DNA from 3 places in the Neorhizobium sp. PAMB6716 genome. Region 2 is predicted to be linked to each of the others. Evidence: predicted binding sites of a transcription regulator. Region 2 holds the regulator's gene; each other region holds the start of a gene.
What was found. Region 2 encodes PhoB, which activates phosphate uptake and scavenging genes when phosphate is short. Its sites were predicted from a motif close to TGTCATNNANCTGTCAT; they were not measured.

Region 1 (7,228 bases), 300 kb from region 2:
CAGCGCCGCAACAGGGTCGTGGGAGGGGCCGTCGACAGCTCTCAGATAGGTCATGTCGTTCCCTTTCGCGTATACACCAGTGGGCGCATCAATTGATCTTGCACACCTTAACGCGAGTTCGGAGACGCTGCCACTAGTCGATTCGAGGGGCTATCAGGTTTTCGTAGAGAATTTTCACCAGTTCCGCTCCGGCTTTGTCGACACTATCGCTGTTGTCGATGGTGGCGACACGGTAGTCGCCGGTCACCAAAAGCTGTGCCCGCTGCAGGCGCGCCAGGATGTCGTCGCGGGTTTCACGCCCGCGCGCCATCAACCGTTCTGCAAGGATTTCCGCGCGCGCGGTGATGTTGATCACCAGGAGATTGTCATAGGCCGCCTTGAACAGCGGCAGTGCCGAGCGCGAGCCATTGGCCACCAGCAGCAGGCCCGCCGCAATCTCTTCCTTCGTGCGGTGCGGAATGCCGTAGTTCAGGCCGTGCGCGCTCCAGGACACGGCAAAGCCACCGGCCTGCTCCAGGGCCTCGAAAGCCTCGGGCGTCATGCCCTCATGGTCTTCACCGCCGGCTGCCGCATCGCGGGTGATGCAGCGACGCACGAACCGGATGCGCGGCTCGGCGTGGAAATGCGAGGCGGCAAAGCCGATCAGCGTATCCTTGCCTGCACCGCTTGGGCCGACGACCACAGCCATCGTGCCGCGACCTGTCGCCGCCTCATCGTCTGATCGCTGTTCCATCAGGCAACCCGCCGACCGCTGCGCCAGACGGCGCGGGTGATCGGCACGCCATGGCTGCGATGCACCCGCACAAGGTCTGCCCGAAGGCCAGGCGCAATGCGGCCGCGATCATCAAGGTTGACCGTTCTTGCCGGGGTGGCGCTGACCATGGCGATGGCCTGCGGCAGGTCCAGCGTCTCGATCGTATCGGCGAGGATAAAGGGCGCATGCAACAGGCTGAACGGCACGTAATCGGAGGAGAGAACGTCGAGCACGCCCAGTTCTGCCAGATCGCGCGCGGCGATATTGCCGGAATGCGACTGGCCGCGCACCACGTTCGGCGCTCCCATCAGCACACTCATGCCGGCCGCATGCGAGGCTTTCGCCGCCTCTCTGCTGGTCGGAAATTCCGCAAGCCGCACGCCGTGTCCTTCAGCTTCTGCCACATGTGCAAGCGTTGCATCGTCATGGCTTGCAACGGTGATGCCAAGGGCGGCGCACCGCTCTGCCAGCGCATCGCGGTGGGCTGCGGAATATTGCGCGGACGCTGCCATGCGCTTTTCGATGAAGGCTTCAAAGGCCTCGTCACTCATGCCGCGCTTCTTTTTGTAGAAGAAGATATATTGCTCGAGCGACTGGAACTGCCGCTGGCCCGGCGCGTGATCCATCAGCGAGGCAAGGCGCACGCGCGGGTCACCTTCGAAGTCGGAAAACTGCTCCAGCACGTCGGCGCAGGGCACCTCGCAGCGCAGGTGGATCAGGTGCTCGGCGCGCAAACGCCCGGCATTTTCGGCAGCCTCGATGGCATCGGCGAGCGCACGCATGTCGCCGCGGGCAAAGCCGCTATCCTCGTCGGAGCCAAGACGCAGGCAATCAAAGACGGTGGTGATGCCTGATGTGGCGATCTGCGCGTCGTGTGACTGGATGGCGGATGTCGTATCCCAGCGCACGCCGGGGCGCGGCGAATAATGCGTTTCCAGATGGTCGGTGTGCAGTTCAACGAGGCCGGGGATCAGGTAATCGCCGTCGAAATCCTCGCCCGTTGACGTGCGACCTTCGCTGATATCGGCAATCAGCCCGTTCTTGACCTGAACGGTGCCGTCAAACATCCGGTCTTCAAGCACCACGCGGGCATTGGTCAGGATCAGTTCGTGGCTCATGCGATGGTCTCTCCGGTTTCTGCGGCACCGCGCAAGGCGGCGTGCTGCGCGATCATGAAAGGCGCACCACGCTGCAACTCGACGGAAAGGCCGAGATGGGCAACAGGCAGGGGGCGGTTGGTAAAGGCTGAAAAGCGTTCCGTTAGAAGATCGCGCATGCGCGGCTGATCGTCGGCCGCGACGGGCCCGGTCAACGTCATGTGAAAGCGGAATTCGTCAAAGACGTAAGGATATCCCCACGTGTCGAGATAGGCGCGCTGGCGCTCCGTGAGGCGCTCCGGCTTGCGACGGGCAACATCGTCCGGCGAGAGTGCTGCGCGAAACGGCTCGAAGGCTTCGACCACGGCGGCGCACAGTCCATCCACGCCTTGCGAATCGCCATCCGGCACCAGCGCAAAGAACGGTCCGAGTTGCGCAAGCGTTAGCCGGGGTATGACAACCGGTGCCGTTATCAGGCAGAACCGGTCAAAGCCCGCCTCCAGTGCCGGCAGCGACACCCCGTCTGCAAGCGTGAAGGGCGCTTTCAGCGTCGCATGAAACCCGTAACGGCGCGGATCTGCCGTCAGCACCTCCCACTCGGAGAGCGCCATGCCGGCATCGGCGGGGGGCGTCATCAGAGGTCCGGCAAAGGCATCGCGGCCCAGCCAGTCGACGGCAGCACGGGTCAGCGGATCATCTTGGGGCGGGGCAAAATAGACGGCGTAACGCACGGAGGGGAATCACTTCTGTTGCTTTGGCAAGTCTAGCGGATCAAGTGCCTGCTGCTAGCGGAAAGCTGTGACGCAAGCATGTCAATCGTCAAACAGCCGCGGCCAGTTTAAGCCCTTTCGCAACCTATTGCGGTTTTCGCGCGTTAACCGGGCAGAACAGGAGACAGGACAATGGAAACGAGCATTCTGATCGCCACCTTCCTCTCGGTGTTTACCGCAAGCGGACTGCTGAGCGCCTACTGGTACAGCCGTTAAGAACGCACGCATCATTCGAAAAAAAAAGCGCCACCGGATGCCGGCAGCGCTTCGATCAGCCTCAAAGAATTCGGGCGCTTAGTGGGCGCCGGACATATCACCCAGCACCACCTTGGATGCGACGGTTGAATCCGCGTTCAGCTTGTAGACCATGGGCACGCCGGTCGCGAGGTTGAGCTTCAGGATCTCCTCCTTGGAAAGGCGATCGAGAACCATCACCAGCGAGCGCAGCGAATTGCCGTGGGCTGCCACGAGGACAGTCTCTCCCCGGAGAACGCGAGGCAGGATTTCGGTCAGATAATAAGGCCAGACGCGGGCCCCAGTATCGCGCAGGCTTTCGCCGCCCGGAGGCGGGATATCGTAGGAACGGCGCCAGATATGCACCTGTTCCTCACCCCATTTGGCGCGGGCATCATCCTTGTTGAGACCGGAGAGGTCACCGTAATCGCGCTCGTTCAGCGCCTGGTCGCGAATGGTTTCGAGATCCGGCTGGCCGACCTTGTCGAGAACGATGCGGCAGGTTTCCTGCGCACGCTTCAGAACCGAGGTGAAGGCGATGTCGAACTTGATGCCGGTGTCGGCCAGTGCCTTGCCACCGGTCGTGGCTTCTTCCACGCCAAGCTCGGTCAGTTCAGGGTCTTTCCAGCCGGTGAACAGGTTCTTGAGGTTCCAGTCGCTCTGACCGTGGCGAACAAGGACGAGAGTTCCGCTCATGTATTCCTCCGAAAACGGGTAAGAGATCAGTGTGAGAGCCCGAGCACGTCGAGCATGGAATAGAAACCGGGCTTTTCAGTCCGCGCCCAGATCGCTGCAGCCACGGCGCCGCGGGCAAAGATGGAACGGTCGAGCGCCGAATGGGAGAGTGTTACCAGCTCACCTTCGCCGGCAAGAATGACCGAATGTTCGCCGATCACCGAACCGCCGCGCAGCGTCGCAAAACCGATCGTGCCAGCTTCGCGTGCGCCGGTATGGCCATCACGAACCCGGACCGACTGTGTCTTCAGATCGATATCGCGCCCCTTGGCCGCCGCTTGCCCGAGAAGAAGAGCTGTGCCGGAGGGCGCATCCACCTTATGCTTGTGGTGCATTTCAAGCACTTCGATATCCCAGCCGGCGGCCGGCAGGGCCTTTGCCGCCTGTTCGACCAGAACCCCCAGCAGATTGACGCCAAGGCTCATATTGCCGGATTTGACGACACGGGCATGACGGGCGGCGGCTGCAAACTTTTCCTCGTCGGCTTCGGTGCAGCCAGTCGTGCCGATGACGTGGACGATGCGGGCCTGCGCCGCAAGGCCTGCCAGTTCAACGCTTAAGGTCGGCGTCGTGAAATCGATGACGCCTTCGGCATGAAGCAGCGCTTCCAGCGGATCAGACGTTACGGGAACGCCGAGATATCCGGTGCCGGCAATCTCCCCCGCATCCTTGCCGATAAAAGGCGAGCCTTCGCGTCCAATGGCGGCATGCAGTTTCACGCCCGGCGTTTCCTGGATGACGCGGATGATGGTCTGGCCCATACGTCCGGCAGCGCCCACGACCACCAGTTTCATGTCATGCTCGCTCATGCGGAAATTCGGCTCCGTTTCAGAAGGGGGACGCCGTCAGATGGGCGTATGGAGATTGTTGAGGCGAGCGTAAAGCCCGTCCGGACGTCGCGCAAGGCTTTCGTGATCGCCCTCTTCGACCACCCGTCCCTCCGCCATCACGACGATCTTGTCGGCCTTGACGACGGTGGAGAGGCGGTGGGCGACGACGACGACGGTGCGGCCGTTCATGGCAGTATCGAGCGCCCTCTGGACGGCGGCTTCCGATTCGTTGTCGAGCGCAGACGTTGCCTCATCGAGCAACAGGATCGGCGCATTGCGCACCAGCGCGCGGGCAATGGACAGCCGCTGGCGCTGGCCGCCGGACAGCGTCACGCCGTTTTCGCCAACCGGCGTATCATAACCTTCCGGCTGGGCCATGATGAAGTCATGCGCGTAAGCGAGCCGGGCGGCCTGTTCCACATCGGCGTCCGTCGCTTCCGGGCGGCCATAGCGGATGTTGTCGCGGATGGTGCCCTCAAAGAGATAAGGCTGCTGCGAGACATAGGCGAGGTGATGGCGCAGCGACGACTTCGTCACGTGCGAAATGTCCTGTCCGTCGATGAGGATGGCGCCTTCGGCCGGATCGTAGAAACGCGGGATAAGCGAAATGATCGTCGATTTGCCGGCGCCCGATGGGCCGACAAGTGCCGTGGTCTTGCCGCCTTCGGCGACGATATCGACGTTCTTCAGGATCTTTTCGCCATTGCCATAACGGAAGCTGACGCCCCGCAGCTCGATCTTTGCCTCGGTGACGACGAGATCCTTGGCGTCCGGCCGCTCGCGCTGCTGCGGCTGCAGGTCGAGAATGTCGTAGATCATCCGGGCATTGACGACGGCACGTTCCATCTGCACCTGCAGCTTGGCAAGGCGCCGGGCCGGATCATAGGCCATCAGCAGGGCAGCCACGAAGGCGAAGAAGGCGCCCGGCGGCACGCCGTCATAGATCGAACGGAAGGCCGCATAGGCCAGAACGCTGGAAATGGAGAGGCCGGCAAAGGTTTCGGTGAGCGGCGACGTCCGCTCGGAAAGCCTTGCGATGCGGTTTGCCCGGTTTTCGGCAGAACCGATGATGCCGTTGACCTTGGTGCTCAGCTGTTCTTCCATCGTAAACGCCTTGACGATGGAAATACCCTGGATGGTTTCCTGCATGGCGCCGACCACATGGCTGTTCAGTTCCACCGATTCGCGGGTGGCGCTGCGCAGGCGCTTCGACACATAACGCAAAGCATAGAGCAGCGGCGGTGCAACGCCGAACACGATCAGCGACAGAAGCGGATCCTTGCTGACCATGACGCCGATCAACGCCACCAGCGTCAGCAGGTCGCGGGCGGTCGAGGTGACCGTCAGGTTCAGGACGTCGCGGATGCCGTTGACGTTCTGGCTGATCTGGGCGGCCAGATGTGCCGAGCGTGATTCGCTGTAGAAGCCCACAGACAGTTTCATCAGATGCGTGAAGAGGCGCTTCTGGTATTCGGCGACGATGTTGTTGCCGATCTTCGAGAGCGTGACCGCCTGCCCGTAGGTCGCAAGGCCGCGCAGCACGAAGGCAAGGAAAATGGCGCCACAGATGAGCCAGACGAGATCGGCGCGTTTGTTGGCAAAAGCCTCGTTGACCACGGATTCCATGATCCAGGCGGTAAAAGCCGTGGAAAGCGCAACGACGACGAGGCACAAGATCGCAAACACATAACCGCGCACATGTTCACGACCATTTTCCGAGATGATGCGCTTCAGCACGCTCGTCACGGTGCCGGAATCGACGTGGGGCTTGCGTTCCGTGGCTGTATCAACTGCTTCCAACAAGACGTTCCCATTTAGAGAGACGCGGCCTTCATGCCCCGTCGCGGTCAAAACCATTCGCGGTCTTAACCACTCGGCGCATGGTTGGCTAGCGGCTGGGCAAGATTCCCGCCGTCTGTTGCATTCCAGCCTTGGGGCGACGCTGGCGTGTCAGCGCCGCCAGCGGCGCCCATCAGTGGCAATACCGAAATGCTGGGGCGTGCGGGCAAACGAGGCAAGGCCGGCAAGGGCTGCCTGCGGGTGAGTGACGACGAAGGTCGGGATATGTTTCATCATCGCCTTATGGGGCGCCTTGTCTTCAAAGGCGGCGCGAAATTCCGGTCGCTTCAGGGCCGGCAGGATCTTTTGGGAAATGCCACCGGCCAGATAAACGCCGCCCTTTGCCATCATCACCAGCGCCATGTCGCCAGCCAGTCGTCCGAGATAGGTCACGAACAGCACCAGCGTTTCGGCGGCCTGCACATTGCTGCCGGAAAGGCCATGCGCCGTCACATCGGCTGGAATGGACAATACGGGCTCGACGCCGTCGGCCACACATATAGCGCGGTAGAGATTGACGAGGCCGCGGCCGCACAGGATCTGCTCGCCCGCAACACGCCCCTCGATGCGCTCGATATGCGGAAAGACCTGGTAATCGCGGTCGCTGCGCGGGCCGATATCCACATGGCCACCTTCGCCGGGCACCGGAAACCAGGTTTCCTGCGCATGGATGAGGCCGGCAACGCCAAGCCCGGTGCCAGGGCCCAGCACCACACGCGAGGCAACCGGGGCCGAAGAAGCCGGACCAATCGGATCGCGGTATTCTTCCGAAAGCGACGCGACAGCCAGCGCCTGCGCCTCGAAATCGTTGATGACGAGCACATCGGAAAAGCCCAGCTCGTCGATCAACTGCTTCGGGCGCACCACCCAGTCGCAATTGGTCAGCGGAATTTCATCACCTTCGATGGGACCGGCGATGGCGAGGATGGCCGATTTCGGCTGCTGCGCCGTCTTGTCCAGCACTTCGGC
Region 2 (7,228 bases):
CCATGATGCCCGCACCTACCAACTCGGCGATTTTGCCGATGGCAATATGGATCTGCTGATCGATTACGCCTCACGGGCCGTGCATGTGACTGTGGCCGCAGCCAAGGAGATGGCAAGCCGCTTTTATGACAAGACGGCCGCCTATTCCTATTGGGATGGTTGCTCGACCGGAGGACGCCAGGGATTGATCGCAGCGCAGCGTTATCCGGCCGATTTCGACGGCATTATCGCGGGTGCACCGGTTCTGAACTTCACCGACACGCAGGTGTGGGGCGTCTGGAACGCCCGCGCCCTTCAAAAAGCACCCATTTCCCCGACACAGCTGCCGGTTCTTGCCAAGGCGGTGATGAACCAGTGCGACGGGCTGGATGGCGCATCCGACGGGCTGATCACCGATCCCCGTCAATGCAAGTTCGACCCGCGCAAAGACCTGCCGATCTGCGCGGCAGGAGAAGGTGGCGACCAGTGCTTCACCGAAGCGCAGGCACAGGCATTGCAAACCATTGCCGATGGCGTTCAGATCGGCGGCAAGACGGTGTTTCCAGGCGTTCCCTGGGGTGTCGAGGGACTGGACCCAAAAGGGGAAAGCGGCTGGAACCTGTGGATCGTGTCGCAAGACGGCCCCAGCCGGCAATTGGCCTATGGCGAAACCTTCCTCAAGAACATGGCAATGCTGCCAGCGTCCGGCAAGGACATCGACTGGAAGACCTTCGACTTCGACGCGAAGTATCCGCAGATCAAGGCCATTCGACAGATCCTTGATGCCACCGATCCGGACCTTTCGGCCTTTGCGACGCGTGGCGGACGCATGATCACCTATTTCGGATGGGCAGACCCTGCCCTCAACCCGATGATGGGGGTGAATTATTATGAGGCCGTGCGCAAGACGATGGGCGAGGAGAAGACCGAAGACTTCTATCGGCTTTTCATGGTCCCTGGCATGAACCATTGCCGGATGGGCTACGGAACGGATACCTTCGACGCGCTGACACCGCTGATGAACTGGGTGGAGCGCGGCACGCCGCCGAAACAGATCCTGGCAAGCCAGATGGAAGGGTCGAAAATCGTCCGGGAGCGGCCTCTGTGCCCTTATCCGCAAGCCGCGAAATACAATGGCAGCGGCGACCTCAACCAGGCGGAAAGCTTTGAATGCTCAAGCCCCTGAACAAGGCCGCCTTGATCACTCCCGTTCACGGCATCATCGTGAACGGGAACGGCACATCACCGTCCCGATCAGGCCGGCGTGAGTTCTGATGGATCGTAGCGATAGGTGGTCGAGCAGAATTCGCAGGTGACGGAAACCTCGCCCTCTTCGACGCTTGCGGTGATTTCCTCGGCGGTGAAGCCGGAGAGCACGCCCTTGATCTTGTCACGCGAACAGCTGCAGCGATCGAGAACCGCCTGCGGTTCGAAGATCCGCACGCCGCGTTCGTGGAAGAGACGGAACAGCAGCCGCTCGATGCCGACCACCGGATCGGTCAACTCGTCGGTGTCCACGGTCTGCACCAGCATGCTGGCTTCGGCCCAGGCATCGTCGGAGGCAAGGTGGTCGGTGTCGCGCTCGTCGCCATCGCCGCCGTGCAGGTCCTGCTGGCGCATGCGCTCGGGCGCCTGCGGCAGAAACTGCGCCAGAACGCCGCCGGCCCGCCAGTTGTGGCGGGGTTTGCCCGCCTCATCACGGTCGATCAGTTCGGCCACGCCGAGGCGCACCTTGGTCGGGATCTGTTCCGACTGGCGGAAATAGACCCCGGCGATTTCCTCGAGCGACGAACCGTCCAGCGGCACGATGCCCTGATAGGGATGCATGCCCTGGCCCTGGTCGATGGTGAAGGCGAGAAATCCCTCTCCCAGCAGTTCTGGCGGCGAAATGCGCCCAGCCTTCACCGCAGCCTCCAGCGCTTCCTCGTCAAAACGGGCATAGGCGCGCAGGCTTTCAGGGCTCGAAAAATCGGCAACCAGCAGATCGACGGGACCATCCCCCTTCGTCTGCACGGTAAAACGGCCGTCGAATTTCAGCGATGTGCCGATCAGCGCCGTGAGGACGATGGCTTCGGCGAGCAGCCGGGCAACCGGTGCCGGATAATCGTGACGACCGAGAATGGTGTTCAGAAGCGGCCCGAGCTGTACGGCGCGGCCGCGCACATCCAGTCCCTCGACCTGGAACGGGATAACGCGGTCATCGCCCGCCAGATTAAGTTCACTCACGTCCACTACAGCTTCTGCCATGACTTACTCCTTCGCGCCGGAGCACCCATTTCGCACATAAGGCGGCCGAGCGGAACCGCTGACCGGGCAAAGAGGCCGACGATGTATCTTGAAACGCCCGAACCGGCAGGGGTGCGGGCGCGATTGGAAAGCCGACAGATGGGGTGGCCCGACCGTCAAATCAAGCCGCTCGCCCAAAAGCGTCAGACGGCGCCAAAACACCAGGCCAGGATCGACTTCTGCGCATGCAGGCGGTTTTCCGCCTCATCGAACACGACGGACTGCGGACCGTCGATCACCTCGTCGGTCACCTCTTCGCCGCGATGCGCCGGCAGGCAGTGCATGAACAGTGCATCGGCATTGGCGCGCTGCATCAGCTGGCTGTTGACCTGGTATGGCTGGAAGACATTGTGGCCGCGCGCCTTGTGTTCCTGGTTCATCGAGATCCAGGTATCGGTCACCACCATGTCGGCGCCATCGACGGCACGTTCGGCATCATGGAACAGCTTGACGTCGCCGCCATTGTTGCGCGCCCAGTTGAGATATTTGTCGGAGGGTTCAGAACCCAGCGGCACGGCCATGTTCATCTGGTAGCCGAAACGGGCAGCGCCTTCCACGAAGGAATGCAGCACGTTATTGCCATCGCCTGTCCAGGCGAAGGTCTTGCCCGCCACCGGCCCGCGATGTTCCTCGAAGGTCAGGAGGTCGGCCATGATCTGGCAGGGATGCGTTTCGTCGGTGAGACCGTTGATCACAGGCACTGTCGCGTGCTCTGCAAGCTCCAGCAGGCGCGTGTGGTCGGTCGTGCGGATCATGATGGCATCGACATAACGCGACAGAACCTTGGCGGTATCGCCAATGGTTTCGGCACGCCCGAGCTGCATTTCCGTGCCCGACAAAAACAGCGTTTCGCCGCCCAGCTGGCGCATGCCGACATCAAACGAGACGCGGGTGCGCGTAGACGGCTTTTCAAAAATCATCGCCAGCATCTTGCCGGCCAGCGGCTTGTCCGCCGTGCCGGCCTTGGTGGCCTGCTTGCGGGTGCGGGCGTCATCGAGAATGGTGCGCAGCTCCCCGGACGAAACGGCCGAGAGATCGAGAAAATGCTTAGGTGATGCCATGGTCCAATCCATCGGGGCGCCGTCCGGCGGCCCTTGCGTTACGAAAGAGCCCGTCAGGCCGTTTTCTTCAACTGTTCGCGGCTGAGCTTTTCGGCCGCACGCTCGATGCGCGCAATGCCCTCACGGGCCTCTTCCGCCGTCACCACCAGCGGCGGCAGCAGACGAATAACGTTATCGCCGGCGGGAACGCCCAACAGATGTTCCTCGCGCATGGCCAGCGCCAGTTCGCCGGCGGGCACGCGGGCTTTCACGCCCAGCATCAGGCCTTCACCGCGGATTTCCTCGATCACATCGGGGAAACGGTCCTTGAGCGAGGCAAGGCCCTGGCGGAAAACCAGCGCCACGTCGCGCACATTGTCGAGGAAGCCATCGGCCAGCACCACGTCGAGCACGGCATTGCCGACAGCCATGGCGAGCGGATTGCCGCCATAGGTCGTGCCGTGAACGCCGGGCTTCATGCCGGAGGCGGCCTCGGCGGTGGCAAGGCAGGCGCCGAAGGGAAAACCGCCGCCGATGCCCTTGGCCACGGCCATGATATCGGGGGTAATGCCGGTTGCCTCATAGGCAAAAAATTTGCCGGTACGACCAACGCCGGACTGCACCTCGTCAAACATCAAAAGGATGCCGTTGTCGTCGCAGATCTGGCGCAGTTCACGCAGGAATTCCTTCGAGACCACACGGATGCCGCCCTCGCCCTGGATTGGCTCGATCAGCAGCGCTGCGGTGTTTTCGGTGATGGCCGCCTTCAGCGCGTCCATGTCGTCAAACGGCACCTGGTCGAAACCGGGCGCCTTGGGCCCAAAACCTTCCATGTATTTTTCCTGGCCGCCGGCAGCGATCGTCGCAATCGTGCGGCCATGGAAGGCGCCTTCGAAGGTGATGATGTGGAATTTTTCCGGGTGGCCCTTGGAATAATGGTAACGACGCGCCGTCTTGATAGCGCATTCCAGCGCTTCCGCACCGGAATTGGTGAAGAACACCTTGTCGGCAAAGGTCGCCTCGGTCAGGCGGCGGGCAAGCCGTTCCTGCTCGGGAATTTCATAGAGATTGGACAGGTGCCAGACCTTGTCGGCCTGGTCCTTCAGCGCCGCGACCAGATGCGGATTGGAATGGCCGCAGGAGGTCACGGCAACGCCTGCGCCGAAATCGAGATATCGCTCGCCCGTTTCCGTCACGAGCCAGACGCCCTCGCCGCGCACGAAACGCAGCGGAGCCCGTGCAAAGGTGTCGAAAAGTGCGGCTTCAGCCATGGCGACATCACTCCTTGGGCAACGATAATCCCTTGTGGCGGCACGGCCGCCGGAATTCAAACCAGAAACTAAAAATGCCGCCTTAAGCGGCGGCTGGCGCACTATCGGCATTTCAGGATCAACTGTCAACAAATCGCTTGAATTTCAGGGGATTTCCGCTGCGTGAGGCTGGCTTGCGCGAAGCTTTTGCGCTGTGACAAAAAAGACTCGCCTTAAAAGCAAGTTGGGGAAAACCCTGAAATCGATTCGCCGCGATTCCGCCGACTCTTGTCAGCGAGTCCCGGGGTCGATAGGTTAAAGATCAATTACTAGACTGCATGCGGCGGAACTAGTCACCAAGCACATATATATGGTATGTCCGGCAGGAAATCTTCCCGCCGGCAGGTGAGCGATTCTGTCCGCACAGCCCCTACGGCGGAGAGATGGCATGAACTGGACGGACGAGCGCGTCGAGAGACTAAAGCGGCTTTGGGCCGAAGGCCTGAGCGCAAGCCAGATCGCAACACAGCTGGGCGGCGTCAGCCGCAACGCCGTGATCGGCAAGGTACACCGTCTCAACCTGCCAGGCCGCGTCAAGGCCGGCGGCACGCAGGCAACGGCGCGCACCGCGCCCAAGCGCACCACCTCTGCTCCGCGCGCGCCGAACTTTGCGGCCCGCACCACGACCAATCCTGCCCGTACCACGCCCCATGCGGTTGGTGTTGCCGTGGTAGCGCCGGAAGTCGAGGCCGTACAGCCGACGGAATTCCGCGCCCCGAGCAATGTCGTGGTGCCGATGTCGCGTAAGCTTTCGCTGACGGACCTGACGGAACGCACCTGCAAGTGGCCGATGGGCGATCCCCTGAAGGACGACTTCCACTTCTGTGGTTCGGATTCTGCCGATACCTCGCCCTACTGCAAATATCACGCTCGCCTCGCCTACCAGCCGGTCAACGAGCGCCGCAAAGCTGCCAACATCTCGGCTGCCGCCCGCGCCTGAAATCGTCTTCGAGCGCTTGCCGCTCAGCAATCTGAAAACGGGCCTCGCGCCCGTTTTTTTGTGCCTGGAGACACTTTGAAAAAAGCCGACAGAAAGAACGCCCGAAGCACAAGCCGCCGGGCGTCAAAACCGTGTCTCATCAGAAGTGACGAACGCGCGTTAAGCTTCCATCGAATATCCGGCGCCGCGCACGGTGCGGATCACATCCTGCATGTTGGAAAAGTTGAGTGCCTTGCGCAGGCGCCCGACATGCACGTCGACGGTGCGTTCATCCACGTAGATATCATGGCCCCAGACGCCATCGAGCAGTTGCGAGCGCGAATAGACGCGGCCCGGCGAGGCCATCAGAAATTCCAGGAGGCGGAATTCCGTTGGCCCAAGCCGCACTTCACGGCTTTTGCGGTGAACGCGGTGTGTCTCGCGGTCCAGCTCGATATCGCCGCAGCGCAGAACGCTGGAGAGAACCTCCGGGCGGGCACGCCGCAGCATGGCCTTCACCCGTGCCATCAGTTCCGGCGTCGAGAACGGCTTGACGACGTAATCGTCGGCACCGGTGGCAAGGCCGCGCACCCTCTCGCTTTCCTCACCGCGTGCCGTCAGCATGATGATCGGCAGCCGTTCGGTTTCTGGACGCATGCGTAAGCGCCGGCAAAGCTCGATGCCCGATACGCCCGGCAGCATCCAGTCGAGGATCAACAGATCCGGCAACCGCTCCTGGAGGCGGATTTCCGCCTCGTCTCCGCGCAGGATCGTCTCGACCTCGTAGCCTTCGGCCTCGAGATTATAGCGCAGGAGGACGCTGAGAGCTTCCTCGTCCTCCACAACCGCAATTTTGGGCAGCATGGTTCAGGCACTCCGTCAGTATGGCCTTACTCGGCCACAGCACCAAGCGTGTTGGACGTATCGTCCTTGGGGCGCTCGCCTTCAGGCTGGGCACCTGTTGCGATGTAATAGATGGTCTCGGCGATGTTGGTGGCATGGTCACCGATGCGCTCGATGTTCTTGGCGCAGAACAGAAGATGCGTGCAGCTGGTGATGTTGCGCGGATCTTCCATCATGTAGGTCAACAGCTCGCGAAACAGCGAGGTGTACATCGCGTCGATTTCCTCGTCGCGCTGGCGGATGGCTTCGGCCTTCTGCACGGAACGGCTGGAAAACACGTCCAGCACTTCCTTCAGCTGCACCAGCGCAAGCTCCGACAGGTGTTCCAGGCCACGGGCAAGCTTGCGCGGCACGCCGGTGCCCTGCACGGCGATGACGCGCTTGGCGGTGTTCTTGCCAAGGTCGCCGACGCGCTCCAGATCGGCAGCGATCCTGAGCGTGCCGATGATTTCGCGCAGGTCCGCAGCCATCGGCTGGCGCTTGGCGATGGTGATGATCGCCTTTTCCTGGATCTCGCGCTCGGCGTGATCGAGGATCACGTCGTCGGAGATGACCTTCTGGGCAAGCGCGCCATCGGAATTGACCAGGGCGCGCACGGCATCGCCGCACATCTGCTCGGCAAGGCCGCCCATTTCGGAAATCCGGCGGTTCAGATATTTCAGGTCTTCGTCATAGGCCGAAAGGATGTGCGAAGGCATATTTGGCGTCCTCGGATAGGGGTGTCAGCGCAAGGGCATGGGTGTAACGGCAATCAGCCGAAGCGGCCCATGATGTAGTCCTGCGTACGCTGA
Region 3 (7,228 bases), 1.4 Mb from region 2:
CCCGGCCGCGTCATCTGCGAACCCGGCATCGTGATTGCCGAACTGGATCGCCAGACGAAAGCCCATTCCGGGCAGGAACTTCGCTTCCACCCCTCTACCGCGCAATCGGCCACCATCGGCGGGTTCGTGGCCGGCGGCTCCGGCGGCGTCGGCTCCATTCATTGGGGCGGGCTTCGCGATCTCGGCAATATCCTGTCGCTGCGCGTCGTCACCATGGAGGCGGAACCGCGCGTGCTGGATCTCAAGGCCTGGGACCTGCAGAAGGTCACCCATGCCTATGGCACCAATGGCATTATCACGCAGGTGGAAATGCCGCTGGCGCCGGCCTATGACTGGGTGGATGTGCTGGTCGGTTACGACGACTACATGGATGCCGTCCGTCTTGCCGATGCGCTCGCCCACAAGAACGGCATTCTCTTAAAGGAAGTCGCGCCGATTGCAGCGCCGATCCCTTACGATTTCTTCCCCCGCCACAAGCCGTTCATCCGCCACCGCGACCAGTCCATCGTGGTCCTGATGGTGGCGCCGCATTCCATGGAGCCGTTCCTGGCGCTGACGGACAAGATGAAGGGCGAAGTGCTGTTCCGCTCCGATACCGTGGAGAGCATGAAGGGCATTCCACATGCCTACGAACTGGGCTGGAACCACACGACGCTGCGGGCACTGAAGGTCGATCCGAGCTTCACCTATCTGCAAGTGCAATATCCGGGGCCGGACCATGTGGCAAAGGTTGCCAAGATGACGGAGATCTTTGGCGACGAGGTGCCCGGGCACCTGGAATTCATCAAGTTCGACGGGCGCATGCAATGCTCCGGCCTGCCGCTGGTGCGCTACACCACTCGGGAGCGGCTGGAAGAGATCATCCGCATCCACGAGGAGAATGGCTGCCCGGTGTTTAACCCGCACCGCTACACGCTGGAAGAAGGCGGCATGAAGCAGACGGACGAAGTCCAGCTTGCCTTCAAGAAGGAAACCGATCCGCAGGGGCTTCTCAACCCCGGCAAGATGATCGCCTGGGACAATCCGGATTTCGATTTCAAAGCCGGCCAGAACTACCTGTTTCCAGGCCTGCAGGCCTTTTCCGAAGCGGGGGAATAACGATCATGTAAGTTTGTGGCTGGGCCTACCCCTCACCCGCCCTCCGCTTCGCTCGGCCACCCTCTCCCCAAGGGGAGAGGAGAGCCACAAACGGTGCGGCTCACGCCCTTCTCCCCTCGGGGAGAAGGTGCCGGCAGGCGGATGAGGGGGCCGCCCCGCTCTCAACATCGCATCACACGAAGGACCTTATTTAACAATCACCGCCACTTTACTCACTCCGAAGGTACTCCCGGCCGGTCTTTCCGGCCCATGCAGGATTTCCGGCATGGCAGCTTTGATCCCCGGCCTGGCGGCGGTGGATAAAGGTGCTGGGACAAACGGCGCGGAAGTTTTGACCTGAAGCCCGAGTGCGATTGCATCGGGCAAAGATTTGGAGCTTTTCTCATGCGCGTACTCGTTCTGCATTCCCATCCCGTTGAGGAAAGTTATGGCAAGGCGCTGTTTCGCCAGACCTGTGAAAGTCTGGCGCAGGCAGGTCATGTCGTTGACGCCTGCGATCTTTATGCGGAAGGGTTCGATCCGGTACTCTCGGCCCACAGTCGGCGCATCTACCACGATTATCCCGAGAACATGGCGGGGCTTGAACCCTATGTGGAACGGCTGAAACAAGCCGAGGGTCTGGTGATCTGCACGCCCGTGTGGAATTTCGGCTTTCCTGCGATGCTGAAGGGTTATTTCGACCGGGTCTGGCTGCCGGGCGTGTCCTTCGCGCTCGAAAACGGCAAGCTGACGCCGACGCTTCGCCACATCCGCAAGCTGGCTGCGGTGATGACCTATGGCGGCACACCGATGCGGGCTTTTCTCGTTGGAAACCCGCCGAAAAAGGTCATCAAACGTGTCATCCGGGCACAGATCGCCATCGGTGCGCCGGTGAAATTCCTCGCCCATTACGACATGAACAACTGTACCGAGGCCACGCGCGCCGCATTCCTTCAGCGTGTAAAGACCGAAATGGCACGCTTCTAAAGTTGTATCGTTTAAAGACATAATTAAATTTTCATCGCTATAAATCTCTTGGAACAAGAGGTTAAGCGATGCGCATTGTCCTACTAATCGCCCTTCTGATGCTCGTTGGGTGCGGTACCGCCCCCAGCAGGATCGACAATGCCTGCGCCATATTCGCACAACGTGATGGACTGTTTAACAACTGGGCCCGCGAAGCCAAAAATGCTTCACAACGATACGGTGTGCCGGTGCCGGTTCTGATGGCGACGATCTATACGGAATCCGGTTTCCGCGCCCGCGCACGGCCGCCCCGCACCAAGCTCTTGGGCTTTATTCCCTGGACACGCGCGTCGTCTGCCTATGGTTATGCGCAGGCGCTTGATGGCACCTGGGAAAGCTATCGCCGCGAAACCGGGCGCTGGGGCGCCAGCCGCTCCGACTTTGGCGATGCCATCGATTTCGTCGGCTGGTATCACCGCAAGAGCCATGACCGTAACGGCATTCCGCTCGAAGACGGCTACCGTCTGTATCTCGCCTATTATTCCGGCCATAGCGGTTATGAGCGCGGCGCGTTTTCCTCCGGCACCCGTCAGGCAGCACAGCGTTCGGCCAGCATGGCAAGCCGTTACGAAAACCAGTTGCGCGCCTGCGGATACTGAGGACGAAAGACCTCCCGGGCGACGCTGCCGCAGCGTCGTCCTTGCGCCAAGACGTCGCAGCCTCAACTCTTGCCGGCTCCATTTGCGCAAACGCAAGGCGCGCCCCTTTTCTGTCATGCCATCGTCAACTCCGCAGCGCAGCCTTGGCGCCAGACAATGCGGAGACCAACATGCTTCAGACACAGACCCATAACGAAATCGCGGATGACGCTGCGGAAGCGGCGGCCGCCAAGGCCATCGAGGCTCTCGGCGGAGATACGGCCGATGCCGGTGAGATGAAAGCCGTGTTTGACGAGGTTGCGGCGCTGCGTTCAGCGATTGCCGATGCATCTCAGCCGCTGGCCGACGAGCTTTTCGGCGCAACGCCCCTGCTTGCCACAGATGCCGCGCGTCTTGCCAATCTGTCCCACTATCTCACGCTGCGCCGGCGCGACATCCGGCCATTGCAACGCCAGCTGATGCGCCTTGGCTTTTCCTCGCTCGGACGGCTTGAGAGCCGCGTTCTGCCCACGCTCGATGCCGTTCTGGCAAGCCTTGCGGCCGCAACGGCTTCTGCGCCACCCTTTTCACGCCCGACGGAAGAAACGTTCTTTCACGGGGAGCAGGCCCTTGCCGCAGCGGCAGGCGATCTGCTGGGGGCCGCGCCGTCCCATCGCCGCTGCCGCATCATGGTCACGCTACCGAGCGAGGCCGCCGACGCGCCCGACATGGTGGCCGATCTCGTCAAGCGCGGCATGACGATTGCCCGTATCAACTGCGCCCATGACGATCGTGATGCCTGGCTTGCCATGGCAGCTCATGTGCGCGAAGCCGGCCAAAGGCTGGCACGCCCGGTAAAGGTGCTGATGGACATTGCCGGCCCCAAAATCCGCACGGAAACCGTGGTGCCGGCAAAGGGCGCCAAGCTGCAGGTGGGCGACCTGTTTCGGCTTGTGGCCGAGGGAGAACCCGGCCTTTCCGGCGGAGCAAGGGTCTGCGCGTCCGTGTCGCTGCCGCAGATCGTGACCCGCCTCTCGCTCGGCGACCGCATCCGCTATGACGATGGAAAGCTGGAAGGCGTGGTGGAGGCCCTTTCGGAAACGGCCGCCCTGGTGCGCGTCACCCGCTGCAAGACCGGCGGCGCCAAGATCAAGCCGGAAAAGGGCCTCAACCTGCCCGATACGGCGCTTGGCCTGTCGCCGCTCACCGCCAAGGACGAAGCAGACCTCATGAGCGTTGTCGAATGCGCCGACATAATCGGTTATTCCTTCGTCAGCCGACCGGAAGATATCGATCTTCTGGAGGCAGCCCTTGCCCGCCACGATGGCACCACACCCGGCGGAGCAGAGAGGGCCGCCATGCGAAAAGGCAAACTTGGCCTCGTTGCCAAGATCGAACATCCGGATGCCGTGCGCAACCTGCCCGCCCTCATCGCAACAGCACTGCGCCATCGGCGACCGTTTGGCGTGATGATCGCGCGCGGCGATCTGGCGGCCGAAATCGGCTTTGAACGGGTGGCGGAAATGCAGGAGGAGATCCTGTGGATCTGCGAGGCCGCCGCCGTTCCCACCATCTGGGCGACCCAGGTGCTGGAAGATCTGGTGAAGACCGGCCTTCCCTCGCGCGGCGAAATGACCGATGCGGCCATGGCCGCGCGCGCCGAATGCGTGATGCTGAACAAGGGCCCGGCCGTGGCCGAGGCCGTCTCGCTGCTTGACCATCTGCTTTCGCGCATGGACGGCCACATGATGAAGAAAACGCCGATGCTGCGGGCATTAAAGAGCTGGCCCGACTGAGCCAACCCCAAGCCGCCGTCAGAAAACTCTGGCGGCGGTGACTTCCACCTCGACCAGAAATTCCGGCCGGGTAAAGCCGCCAACGATAATCAGCGTGGAGACCGGCTTCGGCTCCAGCGTATAGCGGTCGCGCACGGCCATATAGGGCGCAAAATCCTCGCGTTTCGTGACGAAACCGGAGATGCGGATGACATCGGCAAAACTCATGCCGGCCTCGGCAAGAATTGCCTCTATCGCCTGAAAACACAGTTCTGCCTGACCCGTCACATCGGCAGGAATGCTGTCGTCTTGCGCGATCCCAAGCTGCCCTGACGTCACCAGAAGCGAAGCGCCCGGCGGCACCAGAAGCCCATGGTTATACTGCCCGAACGGCTTTCTGACCGAGGGCGGATTGAAGGCCTGTTTGTCCAAGAAAACTCTCCGGAATGGCTGCCTGCACGGCGGATGGAGAGACTATCGGCCAGGGGTTTTGTCCGTGCAAGTGGGAATATGGGCAAACGACGAGGTGAAGGCCGGCCGCTTGCCGCAAGGTGCCCCTCATCCCGTTGCCGCGACCTTCTCCCCGTTTTGACAGTAGGGCTACCGTATTTGAAATAAGACCCTCTCTGCCCTGCCGGGCATCTCCCCCGCAAGGGGGGAGATACGACGTGGCAATCGTCCCATTCTGCAAAAAGGGGCGCGGCGGGGTTAAGCCCTCCCCCTTGTGGGGAGGGTTTGGGAGGGGACTTGCGTCATATGCGATTGTCCTGGATCGGACCGGGAGATGGGGCATGCGGCCGCCCGATGGGACCAGACAATCTTGCCGTCTCGATCAGGCGCCGTAGGGCTGAAGGAAAGCCTTGAGCGCCTCGATTTCGTTGGGACGGATTTCGTGGCCGCCGGGGTGCCAGTCGAGCGTCACGTCATCGCCTTGCGCCACGAAATAATCGGCGAGCGCCTGGGTGAGCGGGACCGGGCAGATTGGATCGCGTTCGCCGGCGGTGATCAGCACCTTGCCAGATCCCGGACGCGGTTCTGGCGCAAACGGGATCAGCGGATGCATGAGTACGGACGCTGCAAACAGATCCGGCTGTTCGATCACGACATTTGCGAGAATATTGGCGCCGTTGGAAAAGCCGAGGCCGAGAACCGGCCCCGCCTGGTATTTGTCGCGGTTGGCGGCAACAAAATCCGCCATCCGCCCGGTTGCCCGCGCCAGATCGTCGAGATCATAGATGCCTTCGGCCTTGCGGCGGAAGAAGCGGGCGGCACCATGTTCGGCCACGTCGCCGCGCGGGGAGATCACCGTTGCCTCCGGCAAAAGCCGGCTGCCGAAATCAAAAAACTGGTTCTCATCGCCGCCCGTGCCGTGAAACACGAAGAGGATGAGCGCGCCCGGCTTTCCCGAGCGCACGCGGTGCAGATAACTTTCCGTGCTCATGATGCCCCTCCTTAGCCTTCCAGCTTTTCCAGATGCTCTTCGAGATAAGAGCGCAGGTGGCGGTGCTGGGCCGGAAGCTGCAGCGCCTGACCGAGATGGGCTGTATCCTCGTCACGATCAAAGCCCGGTTCGTTGGTGGCGATTTCGAAAAGAACGCCGCCTGGCGTGCGGAAATAGATTGCCCAGAAATAATCGCGGTCGATGACAGGCGTGACCTGATACCCGGTGTCCATCAGCGCCTTGCGCACTTCCAACTGCTTTGCGCGGTTTTCAACGGCAAAGGCAATGTGATGCACCGAGCCTGCCCCCTGCTGGGCACGCGCAATGTTCGGCATGGTCTCGATATCGATCGTATCGGCGCCATTGCCGCCGGGAATGGCCAAGCGTGTGACGCCATCCTTGCGGTCGACTTCCTGATAACCCATGAACTTCAACAGTTCGACGGTTGCTCCTTCATCGCGCAGGCGCATGGAGGCCGAGTGAAAGCCGCGGATGGCATGATCGGCATCGACACCGTTTCCGGTCCAGCCGGCGCGGGCATCGTCCTTGACTTCGGCGAGTGCAAAACCATCGCCATCGGGGCCAAAGAAGTTGAGGCGCTTTTCGCCGAAGGCTTCGTCGGCCTTCATCTCCAGGCTGCCCTTGGCGGCAAGGCGGTTGGCCCAGTAACCAAGCGAACCATCCGGCACGGCAAACACCGTGGTGCCCACTTCACCGGTGCCGGGACGGCCCTTGGCGATGTGCGGGAACGGGAAATAGGTCATGACGGAACCCGGCGTGCCCTGCTCATCGCCGTAATAGAGATGATAGACATCAGGCGCGTCGAAATTGACGGTCTGCTTGACGCGGCGAAGGCCGAGCGTATCGGTGAAGAACTTGTTGTTGCCGCGGGCGCTGGCGGCCATGGACGTTACGTGATGCAGGCCCTTGATCTGGTCGATCATGTGAAAAACCCCTTGTTTCCAGCGATCCGTCAACCGGTCCGCTTGTCTGGGGTGAAGATGGCCCTGTTCTGCCAAATTGCATAGAGTGAACGATCAGAACGGATCGTTCACAAAATAGAACTGGACGTCCTCATACATCCTGAACCGGCGTAGCGGGCAATTGCCAATCAATGGGATCACGCCCATTGGAGATCAGATAGGCATTGGCCTTGGAAAAATGCCCCGAGCCGAAAAAACCGTTATGGGCCGACAGCGGCGACGGATGCGGCGCCTTTAGCACCAGATGCCGGCGCTGATCGACAAACCCCGCCTTCTTCTGCGCATAGGCGCCCCAGAGCATGAAGACGACATGGGCGCATTCTTCGTTCACCACGCGGATGACCGCAT

Region 1: the regulator PhoB is predicted to act here: its motif matches at 2,650-2,666, upstream of AC4CWH_RS15610 (DUF1045 domain-containing protein).
Region 3: the regulator PhoB is predicted to act here: its motif matches at 2,814-2,830, upstream of AC4CWH_RS02330 (pyruvate kinase).

Annotation. Positions count from the first base shown of each region.
Region 1 is NZ_CM177835.1:3,195,588-3,202,815, reverse strand. It holds gene AC4CWH_RS15625 (hypothetical protein) at 1-54, opposite strand, end outside; gene phnN (phosphonate metabolism protein/1,5-bisphosphokinase (PRPP-forming) PhnN) at 134-733, opposite strand; gene AC4CWH_RS15615 (alpha-D-ribose 1-methylphosphonate 5-triphosphate diphosphatase) at 733-1,872, opposite strand; gene AC4CWH_RS15610 (DUF1045 domain-containing protein) at 1,869-2,582, opposite strand; gene AC4CWH_RS15605 (2,3-bisphosphoglycerate-dependent phosphoglycerate mutase) at 2,916-3,551, opposite strand; gene dapB (4-hydroxy-tetrahydrodipicolinate reductase) at 3,578-4,399, opposite strand; gene AC4CWH_RS15595 (ABC transporter ATP-binding protein) at 4,436-6,277, opposite strand; gene AC4CWH_RS15590 (glucokinase) at 6,371-7,228, opposite strand, start outside.
Region 2 is NZ_CM177835.1:2,895,641-2,902,868, forward strand. It holds gene AC4CWH_RS14100 (tannase/feruloyl esterase family alpha/beta hydrolase) at 1-1,165, shown strand, start outside; gene AC4CWH_RS14105 (Hsp33 family molecular chaperone) at 1,234-2,226, opposite strand; gene argF (ornithine carbamoyltransferase) at 2,409-3,326, opposite strand; gene AC4CWH_RS14115 (aspartate aminotransferase family protein) at 3,380-4,576, opposite strand; gene AC4CWH_RS14120 (GcrA family cell cycle regulator) at 5,004-5,555, shown strand; gene phoB (phosphate regulon transcriptional regulator PhoB) at 5,715-6,398, opposite strand; gene phoU (phosphate signaling complex protein PhoU) at 6,425-7,135, opposite strand; gene pstB (phosphate ABC transporter ATP-binding protein PstB) at 7,189-7,228, opposite strand, start outside.
Region 3 is NZ_CM177835.1:488,442-495,669, reverse strand. It holds gene AC4CWH_RS02345 (FAD-binding oxidoreductase) at 1-1,098, shown strand, start outside; gene AC4CWH_RS02340 (NAD(P)H-dependent oxidoreductase) at 1,483-2,064, shown strand; gene AC4CWH_RS02335 (transglycosylase SLT domain-containing protein) at 2,133-2,702, shown strand; gene AC4CWH_RS02330 (pyruvate kinase) at 2,873-4,477, shown strand; gene AC4CWH_RS02325 (RidA family protein) at 4,496-4,888, opposite strand; gene AC4CWH_RS02320 (alpha/beta hydrolase) at 5,289-5,897, opposite strand; gene AC4CWH_RS02315 (VOC family protein) at 5,909-6,841, opposite strand; gene ung (uracil-DNA glycosylase) at 6,972-7,228, opposite strand, start outside.